DNA from 2 places in the Acetoanaerobium sticklandii genome. Region 2 is predicted to be linked to the other one. Evidence: riboswitches for the same ligand, from Rfam matches in the RefSeq annotation. Region 2 holds a riboswitch; the other holds the start of a gene.
The links. Region 2 has a riboswitch for cyclic di-GMP ahead of CLOST_RS14070 (hypothetical protein). Riboswitches for the same ligand answer to the same signal wherever they lie in the genome.
Positions count from the first base shown of each region.

Region 1: linked by a shared signal. The riboswitch ahead of CLOST_RS04580 (transglutaminase family protein) and the one ahead of CLOST_RS14070 (hypothetical protein) in region 2 are both predicted to bind cyclic di-GMP.

Region 1 covers NC_014614.1:1,001,781-1,009,852, forward strand. Annotated here, with positions in the region: gene typA (translational GTPase TypA) at 1-464, shown strand, start outside; gene CLOST_RS04570 (response regulator transcription factor) at 714-1,397, shown strand; gene CLOST_RS13510 (sensor histidine kinase) at 1,390-2,817, shown strand; gene CLOST_RS04580 (transglutaminase family protein) at 2,859-3,659, opposite strand; cyclic di-GMP riboswitch class I at 3,674-3,757, opposite strand; gene CLOST_RS04585 (ABC transporter substrate-binding protein) at 4,018-4,926, shown strand; gene CLOST_RS04590 (ABC transporter permease) at 4,939-5,628, shown strand; gene CLOST_RS04595 (ABC transporter ATP-binding protein) at 5,639-6,364, shown strand; gene CLOST_RS04600 (YkgJ family cysteine cluster protein) at 6,479-7,189, shown strand; gene CLOST_RS04605 (phosphoenolpyruvate carboxykinase (ATP)) at 7,453-8,072, shown strand, end outside.
Region 2 covers NC_014614.1:511,042-519,113, forward strand. Annotated here, with positions in the region: gene lysA (diaminopimelate decarboxylase) at 1-398, shown strand, start outside; gene rfbB (dTDP-glucose 4,6-dehydratase) at 410-1,459, shown strand; gene CLOST_RS02310 (sigma-70 family RNA polymerase sigma factor) at 1,707-2,249, shown strand; cyclic di-GMP riboswitch class I at 2,363-2,455, shown strand; gene CLOST_RS14070 (hypothetical protein) at 2,554-3,825, shown strand; cyclic di-GMP riboswitch class I at 4,035-4,123, shown strand; gene CLOST_RS02320 (thioester domain-containing protein) at 4,222-6,216, shown strand; gene CLOST_RS02325 (DUF3298 and DUF4163 domain-containing protein) at 6,379-7,161, opposite strand; gene CLOST_RS02330 (AAA family ATPase) at 7,341-8,072, shown strand, end outside.

The DNA.
Region 1 (8,072 bases), 490 kb from region 2:
GATCTGAGTTTTTAACTGATACAAAAGGAAACGGTATACTTAACACTATATTTGATGGATATCAGCCTTATAAGGGTGATATAATAGCTAGAAGTCAAGGTTCATTAGTAGCTTTTGAAGATGGAGTAGCAGTTGCTTACGGGTTGTTTAATGCACAAGACAGGGGTATTCTTTTTATCGATCCAGGACAAAAAGTATATCAAGGGATGGTTATAGGAAGCAATTCAAGATCAGGGGATATAGATGTAAACGTATGTAAGAGAAAGCAAGCCACAAACATGAGAGCATCTGGCTCAGATGAATCGCTTAGACTTTCTCCACCTAAAAGAATGTCTCTTGAAGAAATTCTTGAGTTTATAGATGAAGATGAGCTTGTTGAGATTACACCAAAATCAATGCGTATCAGAAAGAAAGTTTTGGATAAAACTCAAAGAGCAAGAATAACTGCAAAAAATAAAAAGTAAATCCCTAACTTTTTCCACATTTTGCACGAATTTATACCATATATCTAAAGTATTATAACAATAAGGAATGAAACACAACCTTACAACCCACCCCTTTTTTCATGTAAATCCGATGCAGCTAGCTGCATCGGAACATTTTACAAACCCTTGGCTTAACCTGCCAATACTATATACTTCACCCTCCTAAGCTGCCCACATAGAGTGGCAGCTTTTTGTTTACAGAAAAAACTATAAGAAAGTAGGGTAATTATGAAGCATATTTTCATAGTAGATGATGAGAAGCGTATCAGAGACTTAATCGAGATGTATCTAAAAAAGGAAGGATATAACACAACTACCTTTGAAAGTGCAGATGGCGTGCTATCAGCTATAAGAGAATTTATGCCAGACTTACTGGTTTTAGATATAATGATGCAAGGCTTAGATGGTTTGGATTTGTGCAAGGAAATTAGAAAAATTAGTGAAGTGCCTATAATTTTTGTATCAGCAAGAAGCGATGAACTAGATAGGATACTCGGACTAGAGCTAGGTGCAGATGATTATCTTGCAAAGCCTTTTTCTCCTAGAGAGCTAGTCGTAAGAATAAAAACCATATTAAAAAGAACGACTAAATCCTCAGAGCATAATGACGAAATTTTGAAAACAAAGGATTTGGAGATATATGTTCAAAGAAGAATAGTCAAATGTATGGGGCAAGACATACCTCTTACTATAAAGGAGTACGAGGTACTGGAATTTTTGATGAAAAATATCAATCTACCTCTTTCTAGAGAACAAATTATCGAGTCTATTTGGGGATATGATTACGATGGTTATGATAGAAACGTCGATGATACTATAAAAAGGCTTAGAAAAAAGCTTAAGACTGCAAAATCAAGAGTGGTAATAAAAACAGTCTGGGGCTATGGATATAGGATAGATGACAATGAGTAAAATAGGAAAAAAAATAATGCAGAGCTATTTTATCATTATATTAGCAACTGCATTTGTATTTATGGGCATTTCAAAAATGTCCTTCAACGATATCCTCAATAGGCAGACAAGGCTGGATCTCAAAAAAGACGCTGACGTAGTAGCCAAGCAAATAAACATGGTGATAGATCAAAAAATTGAAATGACTGTTGTTGATGGAAGCCCTAATGTGAAAATCCAAATAAGTAAGAATTTTTTTGGAGAAAATGCTCTTAGCATTTCAGAAATTATTCTCCCAAAAGGCATGGGTTATGCTCATAATAGACTTGCAACGACTCATTTTATAATAATGGATGTAGACAAAAACCTCATCTTTCAATCCTATAATACAGAGCAGGAACCTATAAATCCTTTAGAGATAGACAAGACCAAATATTATGTAGAGCAAAGACCTCTGATTTCCTCTTTAGACCAAGAGACTTTAGGCTATCTTGTTATGCTTGCTAAGAAAGAAGATTTAAGTGTAATAAATGCTCTTATCAATAGATCTGTATTCTTAGGTTTTTTAATAGCACTTTTTATTGCTAGTATAATCTCTATATTTTTTGAAAGAGGAATAATAAGCCCAATAAATAAACTAAAGAAAAATATAGCCTCCTTCTCTTTTACTGATGATGAAATCATCTGGGAAGAAATAAAAACAAAAGATGAGCTAGCAGAAATCAATCAGGATTTTCTTAAAATGGCATACAAGCTAAAAGAATATGATAAGAAGCAAAAAGAATTTTTCCAAAATACCTCTCATGAGCTAAAGACTCCACTTATGTCTATTCAAGGATATGCAGAGGCTATCAAGGACAAGGTAATGGATGAGAGCATGGTTGATGAAGGTCTGGATATAATAATAGATGAAAGTAAGAAGCTTAGAGATACAGTTAACTCAATTGTTTACCTTAGTAAAATGGAAAATCTTATGAGTGAGGAAAAGTCCATTAGAATAAATCTCTGGGAAGCTGTAGAAGAGATAATAATAAGGCTTACACTTCTAGCCAAAGAGAAAAATATAACCTTTAAGAATAATATTGCTCACTATATTGTGGTTAGAACTAGTGATGATAGATTAGACAGAGTTTTTTCAAATATACTTTCAAATGCCTTAAGATATGCAAAATCTCAAATATCTATTGAATCCTTTGAAATCGAAACTGGTCATATAATAATAAAAATTCAAGATGATGGACGAGGCTTTGAAAATAATGAGGAGCTGTATATATTTGACAGATTTTACAAAGGTAAAGGAGGCAACACTGGACTTGGACTATCTATAGTAAAAAGCATTGCAGAGTCAAATGGCTGGGGACTCAAGGCTTATAATGCAGATGAAGGTGGAGCTGTAGTAGAAATTGTGATACCACCACTTAGAGATAAAGATGTAAACTAAAAAAAGGATTGTCTGATATTTCCAGACAGTCCTTTTTTTACTTATATTTCAGAGGTTTTAGTATACTGATTTGAGGATTTTATAGTAGCTATAGGAGCTTTTGAAGCGCTGTAGGCTGCATCTACTGTAGTATCAACTATAATCCAGTTTCCGTCAATAAACACTTCGTTCCATGCATGGTATTCATTTACTAAGGTAGAGCTACCTTTTACTACCTTGGCGGGAATCCCTTGGCTTCTTAGCATAGAAGCAAATAAAACACTGTAGTCATAGCAAATACCTGACTTTGATTCATAAATTTTTTCTATATCAGGCATATATCCTGGTTTAACTGTAGCTGCTTTATTATAATCATAGCTATAATTTTTAATAACATAATTGTATATAGCATCAAATTTTTCTTTATCAGTTTGAAGATTTTTTGTGAGCTCTTCAGCTTTTTTTATTGCCATCATTTGCTCACTCCAGTTAACAGTAGCAGTTGAAACAAGGTACATAGCTGTATCATCTGCTATATAAGCGTCGATTTTTTGAGTGTATACTGATTTATAGCTATTCCCTGATGTGTTTTGCATTATTTTTATAGTGTAGCTTCCGTTGTCGTAAATTAAAGGGAAGCTTTGAGCTGTATTAGCAGCTAAATCAAAATATTGTTTTTGCCCATCTTTTTCAATTGCTAATTTATATTTAGATTGATAATTTGTAGAGTAATTGACTTTGATTATTCCTTTAGCAACATCGCTCTCGTCTATTATCTTTGCATCTGCATGAGCTAGATTGGGAAAGGTTACACTAGCAATCGATAAAGCAATTAATAAATACTGTTTTAAATTTTTTTTCATAATAAAAACTCCTTTTCGGTAGCTAGGCTGCCAACCAGTTACGGTAAGGCCCTATAGCTTTGCGTCATAGCATTTCTACTACTTTGCCATTGTCGTGAGGAGAGATCTAATAGATCAATCGCACGTAAAAACAATTTACTATTTATATTCTTATTATACCAAAATTTTCAAGTAAATAACATTACATTTAGATTAAAACGTAAAAAATATTTAAAAAAATATTTTAATATTAAAATATAAAAAAATAAAACTAACTAAAACTAACTCAACCTAACTATTTATTGACAATTATAAAAACTCAAATTAAACTTAAGATAAGAAATCCGAATATTTATACATATTAAGGGGGAATTTATTTATGAAAAAAAGAAATCTATTTTTTAAAGAAACCTGCTTGGCTTTACTTATGGTATTTGCACTTATGCTTAGCGGATGTACTTCTACGCCTGAAGCTGAGCCTGCACCTGAGCAAGCCAATCAAGAGGTGACAACACCTGAAAATCCAGATATAATATTAGCAACGACAACTAGTACTCAAGATTCTGGGTTACTAGATGTACTCATACCTATGTTTGAAGAGCAAACTGGATATAGAGTAAAAACAATTGCTGTAGGAACGGGTCAAGCGCTTGCTATGGGAGAAAAGGGTGAAGCAGACGTGCTTCTTACTCATGCTCCAGCATCAGAGAAGCCTCTAGTAGAAAGTGGAGCTGTTACTAATTATCAGCTTGTAATGCATAATGATTTCATATTGGTTGGACCATCAAGTGACCCTGCTAAGGTTAAAGACCTAAAATCAGTAGCAGATGCTTTTAAGTCAATATCTGAAACTTCATCTATATTTGTATCAAGAGGAGACGATTCAGGAACCGACAAAAAAGAAAAAGGAATATGGAAAGATATTAATATTCCAAATGAAGGTTCATGGTATCAAGAAACAGGACAAGGAATGGGACAAACTTTAAATATTGCTTCCCAGAAGGAAGGCTATACTTTGACTGATAGAGCTACATTTTTAGCTCAAAAGGATAATCTACAATTAGAGATAGCTGTTCAAGGTGAAAAATCATTGTTAAACATATATCATGTAATGCAAGTGAATGAAGAAAAATTCCCTAAAGTGAATGCTGATGGAGCTAAAGCCTTTGTGGAGTTTATGATAGATTCAAAAACTCAGGATATAATTGGAGAGTTTGGCATGGATGAATATGGTGAGCCACTATTCTTTAAGGATGCAGGAAAAACAGAGGAAGAAATAGGAAAATAAGGCTGTGATTTAATGGATTTGATTATTGAGGGACTTAAAAAAGCGATAAATATGATATTAACGGGTGATCCTGAGGTACTTAGGATCACTCTTTTAACTCTGCAAGTATCTGGAACAGCCACGCTTATAAGCTTGATTATAGGGATACCCTTTGGAACGGTGCTGGCATTAAAAAGATTCCCTGGCAGAGATTTTTTAATGAGTATAGTAAACACAGGAATGGGAATGCCACCAGTAGTTGCTGGATTATGGATTTCTATTTTGCTATGGCGCTCGGGACCTTTAGGCTCACTTAATCTTATTTATACTCCAACTGCAATAATAATTGCTCAAGCGGTGATTGCTTCACCTATAGTAGTAGGACTTACTAGTGCTGCTATTTCTCAAGTAGATCCAAAGCTTAGACTTCAAATCAAAGCTTTGGGAGCAACTAAGTTACAGTATTTATGGTTTTTACTAAAAGAAGCTAGATTTTCTCTGCTTGCTGCTGTGATTGCTGGATTTGGAGCCGTTGTTTCAGAGGTAGGAGCATCAATGATGGTGGGGGGGAATGTAAAAGGATTATCTAGAGTTCTTACTACGGCAACGGTTATGGAAGTATCAAAAGGGAACTTTGATGTAGCAATAGCTCTTAGCGCTATTTTAGTTCTAGTTTCTTATTTGACTACATTATGGCTTACAGTGCTTCAGCAAAAAAGATAGGAGGATATTGATGTTAAAAGCTAAAAATTTATGCTGGCAGCAAGGAAATAAAAAAATACTTGATAACATCGATTTTTCTCTTTTAAAAGGTGAGGTAATAGGGCTTGTAGGACCAAATGGTTCAGGTAAGAGCAGCTTGTTAAAAGTCCTATCTTTTTTGGAGAAGCCTACATCTGGAGAAATATTATTTCAAAATAAGGTAATTGGATCTAATATATCATTAGATATAAGAAGAAAAATAGCTATTGTTTTTCAGGATCCTCTACTTTTAAATACCACTGTATATGAAAATGTAGCTTCAGGTTTAAAGATAAGAGGAAAATCAAAAAAAGAGATAAGTGATAAAGTTGATAGATGGCTAACTAGCTTTGGGATTTCACACTTAATAAATCAAAAAGCGCGCTTACTTTCAGGTGGAGAATCACAAAGAGTAAGCTTAGCTAGAGCATTTGCGATTGAACCAGATGTAATTTTTTTGGATGAGCCATTTTCAGCTTTAGACGTTCCAACAAAAGAGCTATTGATTGATGACATTAATAAAATAATTAAAGATACAAATACCACAGCTGTTGTAGTAAGCCATGATTTTAGGGATATATTTAGACTTGCAAGTAAAGCTATGGTGTTGATAAATGGAAGAGTAGAAGCAGTCGATACTCCATTTAATTTAATTAATAAGTCAACCACGGCTGAAGTAGATAGATTTTTAATACATTGGAAAAATCTAAATTTCTAGATGAGGAAGTTCTTATTGTTAATACAGCAAAGAGCTAGAGATTTATCAGTAAACTTGAATTGCTATAATTAGTTAGCGGTTAGTTACCGATTAGAGAATAGGAGAAATGAGATATTGATAAGTAGTTTTTATGAAAATAAGAAAGAAATAAATAAGCAACTAGAAGCTATATATAGTCAAATACTTCCAGGAAATTGTAAAAGCTGTGCCAATTGCTGCAGCGAATCCGTAGGAGCTTCATTCACTGAGGCGGCAAATATTTATGTTTATTTACTTGAAAATAGTTTGTTTACTCCAGATTTAAAAAAAGCCATTATGGTATATTATCTAGACATATATCAAAAGAGAAATAAATGTCCTTTTTTGGATAAAACCAAGAGATGTAAAATTTATGAAGTTAGACCTCTAAATTGTAGACTATATGGACATTGGCTAAAAGATGACTACGAATCAAATCTCAAACGTCTTCATAAACAAGCACTTGATATTTCAAAAGAATTTAATGAAAATGGTTATGAGGTTTCTAAGGAATATTTGGACTTTCAGATACCATATTGCCATGATTTTATAGGAGAGCTATATGATTTAAGCTTTAGAAATCGATTGTATGACAGGCTTGTGAATATAGACAGTGGTTTTATTATCAGCAATAATCTTGAAATCGATTATGCAGATAAAGGAATCGTAGAGCATATTGCTGGATTGTTGTTTGATACTGAGGCAATTGACAAGCTAAGATTTGAAAACAAATTGACGGATAAGCTAAGAAGAAGGCTAATTAAAATTGCAGAGCATATTATACCAAAAGTTTATATAAATAAGTAGTACACCAAAAACTCAAATTTCTAATTGGATACATTATATGTATAAATTAGAAGTTTGAGTTTTTTTTAACGAAAAAACGCAGGATAAAAAATTTTTTAATTCATAAACTGATGAAAATCTTGCAATGATAGGCTTTTTATTTTCCATTGTGTTATCCTAATAAAAATATATCAAAAAAAGTATGGCACTTTTAAACTAATTGTATTACAATAATACTCGTAATTCAGAAAAAATAATTTATATGGTTATTTTAGGAGGCCGAAATGTCTACGAGAAATCAATGGAATACAAGTGAAATTACCTCAAGCAATACGGTATTTTCTAGAATGAGAACTACAATAGAATCAGCTTTTTGGGGAAATAACGTTCATAATATTGAAAACTTGAAGCAAGCATATCAATTGGCAAAAAATTCGCCTGGAACTGTAGTTACAGATATGCCTGTATACGAGCCAGAAAAAATAGGCTTAGATAAAGATTCAAAGGTATTGCTTTTTAACGATGGGGATGTAAGTGCAAGATGTGCTCAAGCAAGAAGAATTCTAGGTAGTCCTGGAATTAGTGAAGATGAGTATAGTGCTGTAGTTAGAGAAGCAATATATCAAACTAGAACAAAAAAACTTTACCATGCTCAAGCCTGTATTGGACTAGATAAAGATTTTATGATAAAAGCTCATTTATTAATTCCTGAGGGCCATGAAAATATAGCTTACAACTGGCTGTTAAACTTTCAGGAGTTTAACGAAGAGTATATAAGGATGTATGAGGAATCGAAAGCTATAGGTAACGAAGGGGACATCTATGTTTTTTCAGATCCAGACTGGAAAAATGAAAATTATCCTGTTGGGCTTACAATATTTGATCCAAACCACAATTGCGCAGC
Region 2 (8,072 bases):
TTACTCTTTATACTGTAGGTAGTGTAAAAAATATTGAGTCAGTTAGGAAATATATATGCATAGACGGAGGTATGGCAGATAATCCAAGACCAGCACTTTATCAAGCCAAATACAGTGCTTGCATAGCAAATAAAATGTATGATGAAGATACTGAGCTAGTAACAGTTGCTGGAAAGTGCTGTGAAAGCGGAGATATATTAATTTGGGATATTAATCTTCCTAAAGTAGAAAGAGGAGACATACTAGCAGTTATGGGAACTGGAGCATATAACTATAGTATGTCGAGCAACTACAATAAGCTTGCAAAGCCTGCAGTGGTTATGATTCATGATAAAGAAGACAGACTGATAGTGCAAAGAGAGTCCTACGAGGATTTACTTAAAAACGATTTAGGTTAGGAGAGATAAGTGTGAACTTACTAGTAACAGGTGGAGCTGGATTTATTGGCTCAAACTTTATTAAATATATGCTAAAGCATCACGATTACAGAATAGTAAACTTAGACTTACTTACTTATGCTGGAAATCTAGAGAACCTAGAGGATATAGAGGGAGATGCTAGGTACAAGCATATTAAGGGAGATATTTGTAATAGAGAGCTAGTAGAAAGTATTTTTAGAAGATTTGACATAGATATGGTGGTTAATTTTGCCGCAGAATCCCATGTTGATAGAAGCATAGAAGACCCTGAAGTTTTTCTTAGAACAAATATAATGGGAACTCAGGCACTACTTGATATTGCTAAAGATTTTTGGAAAATAGATTTATTTGATAAGTACTGCAAAGAGTATAAAAAGGGCGTTAAATTTGTTCAGGTATCGACAGATGAGGTTTATGGCTCTTTAGGTGAAACGGGACTTTTTAAAGAAACAACATGCCTAAATCCCAACAGTCCCTATTCGGCTTCCAAAGCTTCAGCTGATATGATAGTAAGAGCATATAGTGAAACCTATGGACTTCCTGTTAATATTACAAGGTGCTCTAATAATTACGGACCATATCAATTTCCTGAAAAGTTAATTCCTCTAATGATAAATAATGCGATAAATGATAAACCTCTTCCTGTTTATGGCGATGGGAAACAAGTGAGAGACTGGCTTTATGTTGAGGATCACTGCAGTGCTATTGACTCTGTGCTTCATAAAGGAATGCTTGGAGAAGTTTATAATATTGGTGGGAATAATGAAAAACAAAATTTGGATATAGTAAAATTGATTTTAAATGTGCTAGGAAAAGATGAAACTTTAATTACTCATGTAAAAGATAGATTAGGACACGATAGAAGATATGCAATAGACAATACAAAAATAAGTACAGAGCTAGGATGGGAGCCTAAATACACTTTTGATGAAGGTATAAAGCTAACGATAAAATGGTATTTAGACAATCCTAGGTGGATAGAGAAGATTATTTCTTCAGAATACAGAAATTATTATAGCAAAATGTATGAAGGAAGGTAATTGTGGATTATAATTTAAAGAAGTTATTTTTTATAAATGCTTCTTAGGCTAAAAATTGTTATACGAATTTAATAGTTAAGTATTTTTATATCCTAGATTATTAGCATCTACACAATATGTAGATAAGAAGCTAATGATATAGGATATTTTTTTGAACTTTTTTCCTACCTTTTCAAAAATAAATGCATATTGTATAGTAGAAACAGAACATATGTTCGATAGTTGTACAGAGATAGGAGGTAAGGAAATGGAGACAAATACTTACGAAGATATAGAACAAGCGCTTATAGGCTATAAGGAAGCTACTGCTACTTGGGATAAACAAGAATATCTAAGACAGCTTTTAGCTTACATTACTCCTCTGATAAAGAAAAAAATAAGACACTATTTTGGATATGTAGATGAGGATTTACTTCAGCTAGGATATGTTAGGACTATTGAATTAATTGATAATTATGAACTGGAAAGAAATATATTATTTATGGGATATATGAAAAGAATGCTAGGATGTTATTACTATGATGAGAAAAGAAAACAAGCTAAGGTAGCGGATTTAGTAGAATACGATGAGACCTTTATGGAATCAGATTATGACCATGGTTATTTCGATATCGAACTAGAAGATTTATTAAAGGGTCTTTCATATAAAGAAAGATATGTAGTTGAAAGGCACATTATGGAGAAGAGCTTACTAAAAAATGTAGCTAAGGAACTCGATGTTTCCTATGTCTATGCAAAAGAATTAAAAAGAAATGCTATAAAAAAGCTTAGAGTTTTAATTTGTTTATAGTTTAACGTAAAATAATGTTATAAACTATGTTTTAATATACTTATTCAGGGTATATTTAAAGTAACTAGAATTAGTAATATATTCGTACTCCTTTAGTTAGAATTTCCCAATTTGTATGAAAAAGGCAAACTACAGGAAACTGTAGGACGCAAAGCGAGGAGTCTAAGACTGAATACTAACTCAGTTATGATAGTCCAGCCGCCATATTTTTTTATATGGCGGCTTTTTGAGTTAAGATAAGTTATGATTGTCCCGTTGCCATCCAAAACTTGGTTTTTAAGTTTAATGGATGGAGGTGTCAAAAATGAGAAAAAACAGAAGATTCTTAGCAATTATCATGGTATTAGCATTTTTAGGCTGGTCATTTAACGCTCAACGAGTATTCGCAGATAGTGAAATACCCCCTGAAATTCAGCAAGAAGAACAAGAAGTAGTTGATGAGGAACAAAACGAAGAACAACCGGAGAATAATTTAGAGCCTGAGAATGAAGAAGAAGTAATAGAAGAAGAACCTTTTGAAGAAGAGGAAGTAATAGAAGAAGTAATCGAGGAAGAAATAGTGGAGGAAATAATTGAGGAAGAACCTATTGAAGAAATAGTAGAAGAAGTTATTGATGAAGAGATTGAAGAAATTATTGAAAATGAAGAAGTACCAATGTCTTTAATGAAAGCTCCAGAAATCCTTGATGTAGATGTTCAGTATTCAGGACCAGCAGCTCAGCAACCAATAGATGAAGCTAATTTTAAGCTTGAAGAAACTGGATATGAAACTGAAAAAGTTGATGATTCTCCAAGAGGTAGTGGAACTATTTCATTAGATAATGAAGAATTTATTAAGTGGTTTGTAAGTGAAGATGCGAAGTATCTATCTTGGGAAACAAGCTCATCAAATGTAACAGTATATAAAGTATATGTAAAAGGTGGACAAGGAGAAGACGGAACTAAAGGTTATCTATATGTTTATGATCCTACAATCAGTTCTGATAGTGGATTGCATCCAGCAGTAAATAAGAATGATAGTATCGCTGCTATTAGCCATTTCTCTTTCTTATTTGGATTAGTGATACCAGAAGATCCTGAGGACCCAGAAGACCCTGAGGATCCAGAAGACCCTGAGGATCCAGAAGACCCTGAGGATCCAGAAGATCCAGAAGACCCTGAAGACCCTGAAGACCCTGAAGATCCAGAAGACCCAGAAGATCCTGAGGACCCAGAAGAACCAGAAAACCCTGAAAACCCTGAAGAACCTGAAGAACCTGAAGAACCAACAGTTCCTGAAGATGATGACGATGATGATGATGTAGTAGTAATTGAAGAAGAGGAGACTCCTTTAGCATTACCAGGAGAACCTGATGTATTTGTAGCAACTGTAACTTCTATAAATACTCCTGAAGAAATAGTAGAAGAAGAAGTTCCTCTTGGAGTACCTCAAGTCGAAGAACCTGAAGAAGAAATAATAGAAGAAGAAGTACCACTAGCAGCACCAGAACTTCCTAAAACAGGTGGATTTGCACCAGAACTTCTATATGCTTTAGGCTTAAGCTTAATTAGTGTAGGATTTAAGTTTAGAAAATAAATTTTAAAACTATCAAATCTTATTTAACACAAATATAATTATAAATTAAATTTTAATCGTTAAACTGCTCAGCTTTTAGAGCAGTTTTTTTTTCATGTTTACAAAATATAGAAAAAAATTATTTACTTTTGAATTTTTTTAATATAGAATTGTTTTAGTGATTAATAACTAGTTAATACTACATAACAAAATAGTTATTTAATCCTACTTAATGAAAAAGGCAAACTATGGGAAACTGTAGGACGCAAAGCAAGGAGTCTAAAGCTTAGTTTTAAGCAATGATAGTCCAGCCGCCATATTTTTATGGCGGTTTTTTTATTGGCTTAGACAAAGCAATGATAGTCCAGCTACCATCTAACAAGCTTATTTAATTTAGTTTAAAGATGGAGGGAATGTATGAGAAAGGTGAAAAAAAACAGATTATTAGCACTGTTATTAATGGGATCGTTGCTATTTTCTAATTATGGGATAATGGCATACGCAGATGAAATTCCTACGGCACAGTCAGATAGCGGTGTGACACAAGATGGAGGGACACAAGCACCATCACAAGATGAAGGAACACAAACGCCATCACAAGATGAAGGAACACAAACGCCATCGCATGATGAAGGAACACAAACACCATCGCAAGATGAAGGAACACAAACACCATCGCAAGATGAAGGAACACAAACACCACCGCAAGATGAAGGAACACAAGCACCATCGCAAGATGGAGGATCACAAGCACCATCGCAAGATGGAGGAACGCAAACACCACCGCAAGATGGAAATCCTCCTCAAATAATAGAAGTAGAACCTGCTAAGGTTGAGATTGTGGATTATAAAGAAACACAAAATGTCGATAAAAATGGTAATAAAATCATAGCAAAGGAAGTTGAATATAGCAATACAGGAACAGAAGGTGAAACGATTACTGAAATAGTTCCAAAATGGGGAGATTTTAATGATGAGGAATATGAAACAAAAGTATTTGATTTAAAAAATACTAAAGATTCTAAAGAAGATGTTACGGCGTATTGTAATGATATAGATACAAACCTTAAAAATAATTCAAAGTATTCAGTGCAAGAATTACCTCAAAATAGTAAAGATATTAAAACATCTGAGAAATTAAGAGGAATAGTTTTAAATGGTTATGATCCGAATACAAATATTGAGACTTATAGAAGTGAATTATTAAAAGATGCATCAAAATATCTTACACAAAATCAAATAAATAATTTAACAGAAGAAGATGCTATCGCAGCAACACAGATGGCAGTTTGGAAGTTAGATAATCCTAATAAAAAATTTGTTGATTATGATTGGGAAAAAGGTTTTTTAGGGATAAAAAAGAGAGTTGAAGATGAGAAAGTTGTTAAATTAGCAGAGTACCTATCTAAACAAAAAGAAAGTGACCCTTCTAAAAATAATCTTAAAATAGAAGCGAAAGCGACTGATGAAAATACTGCCGTTAAGTTAGAAAATGGTGAAGTATCAGTAAATTATACATACTCTATATTAAATAGAGTAAATGAGCAAGTACAGACTTTCTTAGAAGTATTCGTAAATGGAAATCAGCTGGATACTAACGCCTATACGGTAGTGGATTTAGGAAATGGTAATAAATCTTTGAGCTTTAAGAATGCTATTGAAGATAAAACTAAAAATGCTGAGATTGAAGCAAAAATTGTAATAAAAGGAACATATGCAGTTGAAGATGTATATGACTTAGTGCCAACAAAGGATAATAAAAACACTCAAAGACTTGTTAGTACACCAATGCTTATGAGCTACAATTTACCAACATTAAAACAAATGTTTAAAATAGAGTACACTGCACCAAAAGTAGAACTAGTAGACCCGGATGAACCAGGAGAAGATGAGCCAGGAGAAGATGAGCCAGGAGAAGATGAGCCAGGAGAAGATGAACCAGGGGAAGATGAACCAGTAGAAGATGAGCCAGGAGAAGATGAACCAGGAGAAGATGAACCAGTAACACCAGGTGGCGGAGGAGGAACGACTAATCCTCCAGTTGTAGAACCGCAACCAGAGCCTACTAATCCAACACCACAACCTACAACTCCAGTGGCACAAAATGACAATGACGACGATGATGAAGATATAGAGGATGAAGCTACACCTCTTGCAGCACCACAAATTATACCAGTAGCTTTACCTGTAGCTACTCTAGCTTCAGCAGAACAAACGGAAGAAGTAATAGATGAAGAAACTCCTTTATCTGCTCCGCCAGTTATGGAGACTGAAGAAGAAATAATAGAAGAAGAAGTTCCACTTGATGCACCAGCACCTGTTCTTCCTAAAACAGGAGGATTTGCACCAGAACTTCTATATGCTTTAGGAGCAAGTTTAATAGCTACGGGATTAAAGATTAGAAAGAAATAGTTTTCGAAAATGAACATTAAATATTTTATGTTTAAATAAAAAAACTGCTCATAAAGGGCAGTTTTTTTATGGGAATAATTTAGTTTGATTGGATTGAAAAATAGGTTATTTGTCTATGAACAGAATAGATAATTACTTTAATACTTATATATTTTTATTGCTTTAATCAACTTGATTTAAGAGCATGGGCTTATATTGTTCTTTAAGCCCAGAATATATTATTTCGTTTGGTATTAGGAAAACAGGAGTGCCTGTAGCATAGGGAGCTATTTCATAAATGTCAAACTGAATGTAGAGATTTCCATCTTCTATATAAAATTGCGGCATTTGACTTATGCTTACAAATCTAAGATTTTTTTCTTGGAAATATACTTTTCCAGAAATATCTTTTTTTATTTGATTTGTAATTTCTTTGTTTATAACGTTTTTATAATCAAAGTCAGATTTGAATAAATCTTCTAAGCTCAATTCTTTTCCAGAAGAAGTATCTATATTGTAAGTAGCCAAGGCAGTTACAGGATTTGCTTTACCTGTGTTCTGCGTGTATGTGGCAACCATACTCAATATGTTTTGATTTGAGGTTTTTATCTCGAAATCAGTAGTTACAGAGTAAGGAACAAACGATTCAGCTTTTGAGTTTGATTTTGATAGTGATTTAATATTGTTCATGTAGTTGTATACTTGATTTTTTAGCTTTAAATTCAAAGCTGCTTGAGTATTTTGATTCTGAAGATTTGATATGACTGGGTATTTAATATCATAAGAAAAGGCTTCAGTTTCTCCAAAATCACTTTCTATCCGTATTTCAACTGGCTGAGGCAAAGAGGCAGTAGCTTTTGCATCGTAGCTAGCATTTTTTTTAGAAGATGTTACTGCATTAGTAAAGCTTTCAGGTTTTTCAATTACCGAGCAAGCAGTTAGTGTGACAACTATGATGGTAATCATATTTAATAAAAGTAATTTTCTCACATTAATGCCTTCTTTCTAACCTTATATGTTTCTATTATATCAAAACTAAGTACTTTATTACATTATAATCTTTAGGACTTAATGATTAGTTACATATTCTTTAAAGAAAAATGACAGTAAATATGGTATGATATTTTTGGAAAGAGGTGAAGCTTGTGAGGGTTTTAGATGTTGTATTTGATAATCATCCTATATTTGATAGCAATACTATTTCTTTTGAAACAGAGGATAAAAAAATTCTAGATACTATTATTTTAGCTGGGATTAATGGTTCAGGTAAAACTACTCTGCTTTCTAGTATTTTCAAGACATTTAAAAAGCTAGAGGATAACAAATTCTGTTTAGATGAAAAAGATACAGTAAATTTACATTTAGATATAAATGAAGATGAACTTGAGAAAGCACCTAAAATGATTTATCTTCCATCTGAGGTGAGATTTCAAAGTATTCATAACTCCAATCAAGCTGATGAGATACCTCTTGCCTATTGTATTGATGATAAAAGCACTCATGATATAATTTCATATATCAAGCAGGCTTTTGATAAGCAGATTTTTTCGAATCCAGAAACAACGGTAGGAAAGAGTATAGATGCAGTGTGCGATGAAATAAATTCTATTTTTTCAATTCTAGATATGGATGTTTATTTGGTAGGAATTAAAGACCCTAAAACCAAGATGCCGCTGTTTAGAAATGAGTCAGGAGTAGAGTTTGATATTAACGGGCTTTCATCTGGAGAGAAACAGCTGTTTATTAGGCTTTTATCTCTTAAATCTCTAGAGCCTGAAGGTTGTGTGATTTTGATAGATGAGCCAGAGATTTCGCTTCATCCATCATGGCAGCAAAGAATAGTTGAAGTATATCAAAATATAGGTAAAGATAACCAA